DNA from 2 places in the Bacillus cereus group sp. BfR-BA-01316 genome. Region 2 is predicted to be linked to the other one. Evidence: a T-box and tRNA genes for the amino acid it is inferred to sense, from the RefSeq annotation. Region 2 holds a T-box; the other holds one or more tRNA genes.

Region 1 (6,650 bases), on a different contig from region 2:
TTTACAACTTGCGGTTGCATACGATATCCACCATTAGCAATCGTCGAAATATATTGTGCTAATTGAAGCGGTGTATACGTATCATACTGTCCAATTGATAAATCTAATAAGAAACCTGGTATATGATCTGTTCTACCTCTTTGTCCAGCCGTTTCATTCGGTAAATCAATGCCAGTTTTTACACCAAGTCCAAATTGACTGAAATAGTAACGCATAGTATCATATGATTTTTGTGGTATATCTAACGTACCGCCTCGCACATAGGGGACACCAGCGATATTCATCGCTGTTTTAAACATATAAACGTTTGAAGACATTTTTAACGCTTCAAGGTCATTAATGTATCCCATCGTTTTCCAAGATGATTTTGTTTGTGTACCTTTTAATTTAATTGGTTCATCTAACTGTACAGATCCAGGTTGAATCGCGCCAGTTTGATATCCCGTAAGTACAGTCGCACCTTTTACAGTTGAACCCATCGGATAAGAACTTGTCATGGTACCTAAAGCAAAGTCATTTACTTTCGTTTGACCATCTTCGTTAACTAATTGTTTCCCTGCCATGGATAAAACTTCACCATTTTTCGGATTCATCATTACAACGAAAGCGCGATCTAAAAGCGGTTCTGATCCTTTAAATTTATTTAAGTTTTTCTCAAGAATCTCTTCTACACGCTTTTGTAATTCCATATCAATTGTTAAATTCAGATCGTTACCTCGTTGTCCTTGTGACACATTAATAGTTTCTAAAATATTTCCGTCTTTATCTGTAACATTTCTCACTTCGGATTTTGTACCGTGTAAACTATCTTCGTACTGTTGCTCAAGGTAACTTTTTCCTACGCGATCATTACGATTATAATCACGAACAAGATAGTAATCTAATCTTTCTCTCGGTAACCCTTCATCAGAAGAAGTTACACCACCAAGTACACTTCGGAACATATCATCATACTTATATTTTCGTTCCCAGTCGACATTTGTATCTACACCTGGCAATTTCGCCAAATTTTCACTAATAATCGCATATTCTTCTTCTGTTGCACCTTTTTTAACGATTTGCGGCGTCATTGCATATCCGCTTTCCATCTTACTTTTGATCGCCAATATTTCTAAATCTTTTGCTGACAGTTGATTAATCTCTTCTTCTGTTACACGATTTCGTTGACGTTCATCTAGTTCTTTATCGTCAATTTTATTCGCTTTAAACTCTTCACGATCTTTTTTTGTGATTTTTGCTTCTGCTTCTTCTTTATGTAAAGCAAGCCAATAATCTTTTTTATCGCGATCTGTTAACTTATCTGTTGGGACTTCAATTAAATCTGCTAACTTTTTCGCCGTTTCTAAGCGATCTGCTGCAGTTGATCCCTTCATTTTTGTAAATGTAATTGTACGAATAGGCTCATTATCTACGACCGCTTCTCCATTACGATCAAATATTTTCCCGCGTGGTACAGGATTACTTATCGTTGAATTTTCTTTTTTCTCAACTTCATTTTTATATTCCTCACCACGAACAATTTGTACGTATCCAAGCCTTACAATAACCGCGGAGAACATTAAAAACACGCAAAAAAACAACACGTTTAACCGAAAGGGAACGTGGGTTTTTGTCTTTGTCTGGTTCTTTTTCTGCTTCTTGCTCATACAAACCCCCTCTACCAACAGCTATGTAATGTGAAAGGGACACCTTCATACAGGTGCCCTCACTGCTGTCTTACATCTTTTTCTATTCTAGCATAAAACAAACGATAAGTTAACCTTCTGGTTCAGTTTGATTCTGCGTGGTTCCCTGCGCTACAACGCTGGTTTTGTTCACATTTCCCTCATCATATTTGACATTTTTAACTGCAAAATAAATAAGAAAATGTCCAGCTCCTAAAATACATAGTAAGAACGGTAAACTTTTTTCAGGTGGAAAGAATGTTACAGCACATAAAAAACTTAAAATGGAACAAATTCTTCCGGCATTTAACCATAATTCCCTGACAACTACGTATTCTACACGCCATTCTCTCGCCTGTTTTGCTCTACCAATTACATCGTATGTCATAGATCCGTACGGAACGAGTAAAATAGGATATGCAACCGCAATACATGCTGCATAAATAAGTAATTTCGTATATGTAACATTGAAAATAACTAAAAATACGACCGCATATAAAATAATGCCACCAAGTAAAATTGCTTTTTTCCGCCATTCTTTCTTTAACATACGAGCAACTAAATAATAGCATACAAATGATACTGCAGAGTTCACTAAACTATACTTCCCTAGTGCTAACTCGCTACCAGATGCTAAATAGACGTATACCGAAATAACGAAAATAAACGTTCCCTCTCTCAAACCTTGGAAGAAATGAGCACGCGTAATTCTTCCCCAGTTTTCATCAACTTGCCGCTCTTTCAATACTTGCACAATTTCATAGCGTCCTTCACATTCCCTCTTCGATAAAAAAAAGCTTAGAACGACTGCAACCGCAAATAGCATTAACGAGAGGAAGAAAACAACAGTATAACCACTCCATTTTTCCATACGTGAAATTGTATATCCTGCTGCTATCGGTCCAATCATTCCAGAGAACGATGTAAGAAGTCCTAGAAAACCGTTAAAAAAATCTCTTGTTTCTGGTTCTGTAATCTCAAATGTCAACAAGTTAAAAGCAAGCCAATAAAAACCATAACCAACTCCTAAAAGGGCTCCCATTAGTAAAATATAGTGAGATGCACTTTTCCCCGCTACTAAAACGACGATAAAAAAAACAGCTAACGTGCCTACACCGATTCTCAATAAAACCGAGCGATCAATACGTTTCGCTAATTTCCCGCCCACAAGAAATGTTAGAGGCTGCAATACAACGCTGGCCAAATTATACAAGCCCAGATTCACATAATTTTGTGTTTGCTTCCATAAATAAATGTTTACAAACGTATTCGATAAAGAAATTGCGAGCGTGTATAAACCTCCTATAACGAGCAATAATACTAAATCCCGATTCACTTCAACATCACCAATTACATGTTTCCACTTCATACACAACTCTCCTTTACTTCATGTTCTAGTCTTCCAAAGACAAGCTCAATTATGTAAAAGGAGAGCATAGAAAAAAGCTAGGAGAAAACTCCTAGCTTTTTTCTAGCTTTATTAACTTTAATTATTTTGCTTCTTGATAAAGTTTTTCAGCAACGTTCCAATCTACAACGTTCCAGAATGCACCGATGTAGTCAGGACGACGGTTTTGGTAATTTAAGTAGTAAGCATGCTCCCAAACATCTAAACCGATAACTGGAGTTTTACCTTCAGTTAGAGGAGAATCTTGGTTTGGAGTGCTTGTTACTTCTAACTCACCATTGTTTACTACTAACCAAGCCCAACCAGAACCGAAGCGAGTTGCGCCAGCTTTTGCGAATTCTTCTTTGAATGCATCAAAGCTACCGAATTTCGCTTCAATCGCAGTTGCAAGTTCGCCTACTGGTTGTCCCCCGCCGTTTGGAGATAGGATTGTCCAGAAGAATGTATGGTTAGCATGTCCGCCACCATTGTTACGTACTGCTGTACGGATTGCTTCAGGTACTTCGTTTAAGTTTGCAACTAATTCTTCAACGCTTTTGTCAGCTAATTCTGCATGACCTTCTAAAGCAGCGTTTAAGTTTGTAATATACGTGTTGTGATGTTTTGTATGATGGATGTTCATTGTTTCTTTATCAAAGTGAGGTTCTAAAGCATCATACGCATAAGGTAAATTTGGTAATTCGTGTTTTGCCATTGTTATATTCCTCCCGGTTTATGTATTGTCACTACATATGTGACCTACAACTTCATTCTACCCTAATTGCCATAGGGTGCAAACAAATAAATCGCTTTGTCTTGCTATCATTAAAGTAGCAAAATTCCCACTTCTTTTCAATTAAAATGCTCATATATCCCGTAAAAAAAGCTTCCTTCTACAAGGAAGCTTCCTGCTGACATAATAAACATATGAAATGGATATGGACCCTGTAGGACTCGAACCTACGACCGGACGGTTATGAGCCGTCTGCTCTAACCAACTGAGCTAAGGGTCCACGATTATGTATGTAACATTAAAAACAACTAAATTCCCATCGGATATATCGTTTGAAAAATGTAAGATAAATTTACCATATACAAAAGAAAAGTGTCAATTGTATTTTTCTCTACTAGAAGAAGTAAATTAATAAGAAGAAATTTAGTCCTCTCTACTATATGTAAGTATAATATATCTTGAGCTTCTCTAGATTCGTACGTTACAATGATTTTATACATACATAAAGGAAGTGAATCTATGTCCATTTTTACACAGCTAGCAAAAAGCGTATATTCGCCTAAAGATATGGCGCTTTTCCGTTTTCAAAAAATCGGTAAAACCATTTTGTATATTATGCTTCTTTGCCTAATCACTACTATTCCAAGAACTTTCTTGTACGGTAGCGTCATCCAAGATGGTGTTAACATGGTAAATAAAGTAATCGAAAAAGATTTACCTGATTTTAAAATCGAAAACGGCGAGCTACAAGCTGATATTGATCAACCTATCGAAAAAGAAGACGGAAACGCCCTTTTCGTATTTGATCCAAATTCAACAGACTTAGAAAAATATCAAAATAAAACAGGTTTATTTGTTTTAAAAGATAAAGTAGTCTCCATGGGAAATGGTCAAACACAAACATACTCCTATAATGACTTATTAGGCGCATCTCTTGAGAAAAAAGATTTACAAGACTTCATTTCGTTATTTGACAGTATTTATCCAATCTTATTATTCGTTATTGGGTTCTTACTGTACTTGTTCCAATTATTTATTACCTTTGTAGGAGTTACACTGCTTGCCTTCATCGGTTCTGCGATGAGCGGTCAGCGCAAATTATCTTATAAACAAGTTTGGACATTAACTGCTTACAGCTACACAATTCCAACAATCTTCTTTATGATTATGGATTTATTCAAAATAAACGTACCTGGTGCAACATTCATTTACATTGCAGTTGTGTTAATCGTTCTATACTTAACAATTAAAGAAGTTCCAAAACCGAAAGAAAAACAAGAACTATAAAAAAAAATGCCTAAATAGGCATTTTTTTTTTGGACAAGCATATATTCCTAGCAAAGGAGTGAAGGATATGAAGAGATTAGGTGTACTCTTATTCGTGCTTGTCCTCGGTTATATATTTTATTACGACATAAAAATCGGTACTTTACCGATGTTAAGTTCATACAAAAAAACCTCTGCTGCCCAAACGATAAAAAAAGAAAATACAGATGCAAAACAAAATAAAGAGAAAGAAACAGAAAAAGAAACGGATACAGTTTATAAAGCAATCGAAGTAAAAACTGGCGAGACCGTTCTTTCTATTACAGAACAAATTAATAAGAAAAAAATCCCTTCTATTGAAAAAGTAATTGATGATTTTAAGCAATTAAATAAAAATACATCTGCTACAAAAATCCAAGTTGGAAAGTCTTATAAATTCCCGTTATATCAATAAGCAATCACTTAATCCTTGTCAATTACATAAAGGCGCTGATACAATAGTAAAAGTGAAACCGAGTACTTTGGTTTCTATAGCCCTTTCTCACACATACTATCATTGATGTAAGGGACTAAAATAAGAAACTTCTTTTATAAGGAGAGCGATCAATTCGTGAATGAAATGACTCAACGTACAAAAACACGTCCAGTTAAAGTCGGTAATTTAACAATTGGCGGTAACAATGAATTAATTATACAAAGTATGACGACAACAAAAACACATGATGTTGAGGCTACAGTTGCTGAAATTAAACGTTTAGAAGAAGCTGGCTGTCAAGTTGTTCGTGTTGCTGTTCCAGACGAACGCGCAGCAAATGCTATTGCTGATATTAAAAAACAAATCAACATTCCACTTGTTGCTGATATTCATTTTGATTATCGCCTTGCTTTAAAAGCAATCGAAGGCGGCATTGATAAAGTACGTATCAATCCAGGTAACATTGGACGTCGCCATAAAGTAGAAGCTGTTGTAAATGCAGCGAAAGAGCGTGGCATTCCAATCCGTATCGGTGTAAATGCCGGTTCATTAGAACGTCATATTTTAGAAAAGTATGGATATCCAACTGCTGATGGTATGGTCGAGAGCGCACTGCACCATATTAAAATTTTAGAGGACTTAGATTTCCACGATATTATCGTATCAATGAAAGCCTCTGATGTTAACTTAGCAATTGAAGCATACGAAAAAGCTGCTCGCGCTTTTGATTATCCATTACATTTAGGTATTACAGAATCAGGAACATTGTTTGCTGGAACTGTAAAAAGTGCCGCCGGTCTTGGAGCAATTTTAAGTAAAGGCATCGGAAATACACTTCGTATTTCTTTAAGTGCTGATCCAGTTGAAGAAGTAAAAGTTGCACGTGAACTATTAAAGTCATTCGGTCTTGCATCTAATGCCGCAACACTTATTTCTTGTCCAACTTGTGGTCGTATTGAAATCGACCTAATTAGCATTGCTAATGAAGTCGAAGAATACATCTCTACGCTTCAAGTTCCAATTAAGGTTGCAGTACTCGGCTGCGCCGTAAACGGTCCTGGTGAAGCTCGTGAAGCTGACATCGGTATTGCCGGTGCACGCGGAGAAGGTTTATTATTCCGTAAA
Region 2 (6,650 bases):
GAAAGAAGTGATTCATATGAAAACTAAAAAACGAATTATCGGCTTAGATTTTGCTAGAGCGTGGGCGATGTTTGGAATGTTACTAGTTAATTTCATGGTGATAACAGGGGCGGAAGGAAATGGGCCTCCTCTGTTAAAAACCTTTATGACACTTTTTGAAGGTAGAGCTTCTGCCTTGTTTGTTATACTTGCTGGGATTGGCATAACTTTAATGACTAAATCATCTGTTGCTAGCCAAGAAAAAATACAAATCAATACCAGCCGAATATTGATTTGGAAACGATCACTATTCTTATTTATTTTAGGATTATTATTGTATGTAATGGAATGGACGGGAGATATTTTACACTACTACGGCGTTTACCTTTTCATCGCTGCATTACTAATTACTGTACGAAGAACTATACTAATATGGCTTTCTATCATTATTTTACTTGCTGCACAATATCTCCAACTTACTTTCAACGCCTTCGAAGGATGGGGAGGCACAATCCCATTTATAAACTATATAGACTTTTGGACCTTTAAAGGATTTCTTCGCAACTTATTTTTTAATGGCTATCACCCTATTTTCCCATGGTTTTCTTTCTTCTTAATCGGTATGATAATTGGCAGATTAGATCTTCATAATAGAAAAATTAGACATAGGTTGCTCTTACTCGGTATAAAAGTAACGATAATTATAGAGCTGTTGTCCAAAGCATTAACTCACCTTTTTATCCCATACATTGGTGAGGAAGCATCTACATTTTTGTTTAATACAGGCCCTATTTTACCAAGTATATTATACGTCGCATCTACTGCAGGATCCGCTATTGCTATATTAATAATTTGCCTCTACATTGCTGAAAAACATGAAAAGAATTGGTTTATTACATCCATTGTACAAACAGGCCAATTAACATTAACTCATTATGTAAGTCATGTATTTATCGGTATTGGGATATTGATTCTATTAAATAGGATGGAACATCAAACACTATTATTCGTTTTACTATTTGCTACTGGATTTTTCATTTTCAGTGTTTTATTTAGCGTGTTATGGAGAAAGAAATTTCCTAGAGGCCCTATCGAATGGATTATGAGAAAATTAGCCGGATAAAGTGAAACTTTAATCAGTGGGGGTTTTGTCCATCCCCACTGATTATTAGCCCTCACCAATCGGGCTTTTACGGGCAGCCCGACTCCCAACTAACTTCCTCGCATTCGCCGAATTTCGAGTTGGGAGTCTTACTGCCCACAAATAGCCGGATAATCTCCTAGCATGCAAAAAGGAAGTTGGAATGATTCCAACTTCCTTTTTTCTTTAATTAGCCGCGTTTAATTTAATTCGGACTTTTGTCTCACCTAAAGAAAGTTCATCGTCCTCATTCGTTAAGTGACCAAATGTAAATTGCTTGACGAGTAAGTTTTCTTCCAATAAATCTTTATGATTCGTTAACGTTTGCTGTAGTTCTTCTTCTGTATCAAGAATTACATCCACTCGTAAATTAACCGGTAAATTCAACTGCTTACGATATTCTTGAACTGCACGAATAAATTCACGTGCTACTCCTTCTTGTAACAATTCCTCAGTTACATTCGTATCTAACATAACCGTATATTGTCCGTTAGTCGTATTTGAGAATCCTGATTTCGCAACTTTCTCTACTAATACATCTTCAGCCGTGACGATTACTTCTTCCCCTGCTGTTGCTTCGTATACTGCTTTCTCTGTTGATACAAAATTTTGTACTTCTTCTTGTGATAATTGTTTTAGCCACCCGTTTACTGCATTCACATTCTTACCAAACTTCGGTCCCGCTGTTTTAAAATTCAACTTTAATTGATATGATGTGTATTTCGATTCATCCAGTTCAACATGGAATGCTTTAACATTTAGCTCATCCATTACGATATCACGATAAGATTCCCAATCGATATCATTTTCGTTATGCTCAAGTAATACAAGCTCTGCTAACGGCTGCTTTACTTTTAATGAATGTTGATTACGATTACTTCTTCCAAGTTCAACAACTTGTAAAACAGCATCCATTTCTGCTTCTAACTCAGGCTGAATAAGTGATTCGTTTACAACCGGATAATCTGCTAAATGAACGCTGCTTCCTTCTAAATTCAGATGAATATCCTCAGCTACAAACGGTGTAAATGGTGCGATTAATTTACTAATTGTTACAAGCACTTCATGAAGTGTTTCATACGCAGCTGCTTTTTCAGGATTCATACTAGATTCCCAAAAACGATTGCGTGAACGTCTTACATACCAGTTACTCACTTCATCTACAAGAGCAGCAATTTCACGAGCTGCATTTGTGAATTGATAATCATCAAGTGCAGTTCTTACCTTTCTCGTTGTGCTATGCAGTCTTGATAACACCCATTCATCTAATTTCGTACGTTTAACTTCATACTTTTCTTTCGGATTATATTCATCTAAACTTGCATATAAAACATAGAAGCTATACACATTGACTAACGTATCTACAAATTTAGATTTCGCTTCTTGTACTGTTCTTTCAGAAAATCGTTTCGCATTCCACGGCGCACTATCAACGAGTAGAGCCCACCTTAGAGCGTCGGCACCAAACTTCTCTACTAAATCAACAGGATCTAGTGCATTCCCTTTACTTTTAGACATTTTCTGTCCTTCTTCATCTAGAACATGCCCTAATGATAATACTCGTTTATATGGTACTTTCCCTGTATATAGTGCTGATACCGCTAATAAACTATAAAACCAGCCGCGTGTTTGATCAATTCCCTCCGCAATTACATCTGCTGGAAACTGTTCTTCAAATAACTCTTTATTTTCAAACGGGTAATGATATTGCGCAAAAGGCATGGAACCACTATCAAACCAAACATCAATTACTTCTGGTGTTCGATTCATTGTACTTCCGCATTTTTCACAGCACACTTGTACTTCATCTACATATGGCTTATGCAATTCTAAATCTTCAGGCGTTTCTTTTGTACTATGCTTTCTTAATTCAGCAATACTTTTCGGTGAAAATTGATGATCACAGCTTTCACATTCCCATACGTTTAACGGTGTTCCCCAATATCTATCTCGGCTAATATTCCAGTCCACCATATTTTCTAAAAACTTACCAAAGCGTCCATGTTTCATATGATCTGGATACCACGTGACAGAATTATTATTTTGTAAAAATGTTTCTTTAATCTCAGTAGTGCGGATTAACCAGCTTTCTCCTGCATAATAAAGTAACGGAGAATCACAGCGCCAACAGTGTGGATAGCTATGCTGATATTTTTCTTTATGATATAGCAAACCTTCTTTAGCTAAATAACGAACGATATCAACGTCACATTCTTTTACAAACTTTCCTTTTAAGAAGGGTACTGCTTCTGTATACTCACCTTTCTCATTTACAACATGTAAGAACGATAACCCTTCACTTTGAACGATTTTATAATCGTCCTCTCCATATGCTGGAGCGATATGAACGAGTCCTGTACCACTATCTGCAGTAACAAAATCTGCCGCAATAACACGGTATCCATTTGTAACTTCCTTCATCGGAAACGGTGCTGTATACGATGTGTTTAATAATTCTTCGCCTTTATGAACGGATAATACTTCATAGTTTTCTTTTAGCACTTCTTGCACACGTTCTTTCGCAACAATGTATACATATCCTTCTTGTTTGGCTTTAACGTATTCCATATTCGGATGTACGGCAAGTGCAACATTCGCTGGGAGTGTCCACGGTGTTGTCGTCCATCCAAGGAAATATTCATTTTCACTATCTTTCACTTTAAACTTAACTGTCGCGCTTAAATCTTTCACTGTTTTATACCCTTGTGCAACTTCATGTGAACTAAGAGATGTTTGACAGCTTGGGCAGTACGGTGAAACTCTATGCCCTTTATATAACAAGCCTTTTTCATGAATTTTCCCTAAAATATTCCATACACTTTCAATATATGGATTCTCTAGAGTAACATACGGATCATCCATATCTACCCAATATCCAATACTCTCCGTAAATTCACGCCACTGCTTCTCATATGTGAATACACTTTCTTTACACTTTTGAATAAATGGTTCAATGCCGTACTCTTCGATTTCATGTTTACCTGAAATGCCAAGTTGTTTTTCAACGCCTAATTCTACAGGTAATCCATGTGTATCCCATCCGGCTTTTCTTAAAACTTTATATCCAGCCATCGTTTTATATCTCGCTACTAAATCTTTAATCGCCCGTCCAAGTGCATGGCCGACGTGTGGTAGTCCGTTCGCTGTTGGTGGCCCTTCATAAAACACAAAAGATTGTGCGCATTCTCGATTCTGAATTGATTGCTCGAAAATACTTTGTTCGTTCCACTGCTTACGAATACGTGTTTCTCTCCCTACAGCTGACTCTTTTACATCAACTTTTTTCATGTACAATCACTCCTTTGAATTTTTTAAAAAGCACACAAAAAACCCGTCCCTATGAAGTAGGGACGGGTTTACCCGCGTTACCACCCTAATTCTATTAGCTTTTCACTAATAGCACTTAGCAACGTACTAACATACGCGTTCTTTGTAACGGTAGACATCCGTCCGAGCTTACTTTATTCAGCCACGGCTCCTCGGAGATGATTTTCAAATAACGTCTGCACACCGGATTTCAGCAATACACCGGCTCTCTGGGGAACAGCTCACTACCTTACTCTTTCTCGTCTTCAGATTTGTATACTTTATTAAAAGTTATTTTATGCCATTCAACAATTAATTGTCAACTAATTCAAAATATATTTTTATTTATACCCTTTTTCTCTATTCTTATACAATTACTTTTCAAACTCTCGCAATCCCGCTAAATCTTCATCTTCCTCTGCAAGTTCAGCGAAAAATCCCGTTTCATCTTCACGAAGCACAATTTCAAGTTCATCTCTTGCCTCTTCATTTCTGTTTAATAATGTTAAATAACAAGCATGATCGTATCTTGCTAACAAGTCAGTAGCATCAATTTCCAATATTTCACTTGTTAATTTTTCTGCCTTTGCCGTTTGCCCAGCTTTATGATACGAGGATGCTAAAGCAAGAAGAATTGCCGTTTCATTTGGATGATGTACAGAAGCATCTTCTAATAAATGAATCGCATCCTCATACCTCTCTTGACTTTGATATACTTCTGCTAAAGCAAGGAATCCTCTACTTACAAATGGCGTTTTCTCAATTAATTGCAAGTAAATTTTTTCGGATTTTCTTTTTTCTCCAGTCTTACATAATACATTCGCTTGTAAAAGAAGAGTGTCATAATCATCCGGTAACTCTCGAACCATTTGTTTCGTTAATTCAAAAGCATCTCGTAACATATCTTCTTCCTCACACTCAATGAAAAGATTTACAAGTTGCTTCGCTACATCATAATCCCACTTATTTTCTAACGATGTTTGTAAAACCTCTATAGCTTCTTTATTCATCGCCGCATTCTCATAAAATATTGCGAAACGCTGCGCTACCATACTATTTTTCGGGTTTAACTTCAAGGAGATTTCAAATAAATCAATAATAACTGTAATCATTGAAATTTCCTTCGCACGATTTTTCATGCGATAAAATGTTCTTGTAAATATAGATTTTTTCGGTTGCTCATTTTGCTGCCTTTCTACTAATCTTGCGGCAACCGCAGTAGCTGCATACATAAACGCTGTACTTCTTTCTGCTTTTTTCACCTTTAGCGTATGAAGTACGTCTCGTATTTGGGATAATTTTTTATGTTGTTCCATTGCTTTTACGTACACACCAAATATACGTTCACTTTCCAAATCTTTATGCATTACTTTCAGCGCAACTTCGATTGCTTCTGCACTCTGCTTTTTAACTAGTACTTTCGCATAATGATATAGTACTTCCACATGCTCTTCATCTATTTTCATTGCATATTCGATATATTCTTTTTCTTTATCTATGTCATTCATCGCGCCAAACACGTATGCAATCGCATCTAAACGCCATGTTTCAGGAACTTCTTCCGCTAATTTTTCTAATTCAACTAGCAATTCTTCCTGAAGATTCATTTCTACTGAAAGCTGCGCTAAATATTCCATATTTATATGCATTGGTTCTTCTTTCATCGCCTGGATCATATGACTTTGTTCTTTGGAACGATTCTCTTCTTTTTCGTATATTTCAGCAAGCTGCAAATGTACACCTAAGAAATTCTTATTCATTTCTAAACATGTTTCATATGCATGCTTCGCTTCTTGAAATTGCCCTAACGCCATGAATGTTTCACCGATACGGAAATACGGCAATGAATCTTGTTTTTTCTTAAGTGCATTATTATACCGCTTTATCGCCTGATCATACTGTCCAATAGATTCATATAAAACACCAGCGTAACAACCGTATTCAATTACATCCGTTTTCTCTTTTTCTAACGTTCTTAAAAACGCTATGCCCCGTTGCACAAAAGCTGTGTCTTTTATTCGATTTACATACTCATCCAACACGCTCGCTATATTAGCGTATACTCTTCGTATACCGTTCTCTAATTTAGAAAGTGCAAGTTTTAACTCTTTTTCATCCTCGCCTAATGCAATTTCAGCATCCCATAGCACCATTCCAGCATTCATAAGGAAATCTTGATTGTCTTCAAATTGCTTATTGATACTAACAATATAGTTTTTTGCAT

What was found. A T-box is a leader RNA that pairs with one kind of tRNA and senses whether it is charged. The one in region 2 lies ahead of ileS (isoleucine--tRNA ligase), so its partner is inferred to be a tRNA-Ile.
Positions count from the first base shown of each region.
Region 1: it has a tRNA-Ile gene. The T-box ahead of ileS (isoleucine--tRNA ligase) is inferred to sense a tRNA for this amino acid. The anticodon was not compared.

Region 1 is NZ_JAKUGX010000002.1:128,774-135,423, forward strand. It holds gene MR071_RS02360 (peptidoglycan D,D-transpeptidase FtsI family protein) at 1-1,646, opposite strand, end outside; gene MR071_RS02365 (MFS transporter) at 1,756-3,033, opposite strand; gene sodA (superoxide dismutase [Mn]) at 3,155-3,766, opposite strand; tRNA gene MR071_RS02375 (tRNA-Ile) at 3,991-4,064, opposite strand; gene yqgB (protein YqgB) at 4,304-5,071, shown strand; gene MR071_RS02385 (hypothetical protein) at 5,139-5,504, shown strand; gene ispG (flavodoxin-dependent (E)-4-hydroxy-3-methylbut-2-enyl-diphosphate synthase) at 5,670-6,650, shown strand, end outside.
Region 2 is NZ_JAKUGX010000015.1:73,796-80,445, forward strand. It holds gene MR071_RS13620 (TetR/AcrR family transcriptional regulator) at 1-27, shown strand, start outside; gene MR071_RS13625 (DUF418 domain-containing protein) at 17-1,102, shown strand; gene ileS (isoleucine--tRNA ligase) at 1,307-4,408, opposite strand; T-box leader at 4,464-4,702, opposite strand; gene MR071_RS13635 (bacteriocin-processing peptidase family protein) at 4,801-6,650, opposite strand, start outside.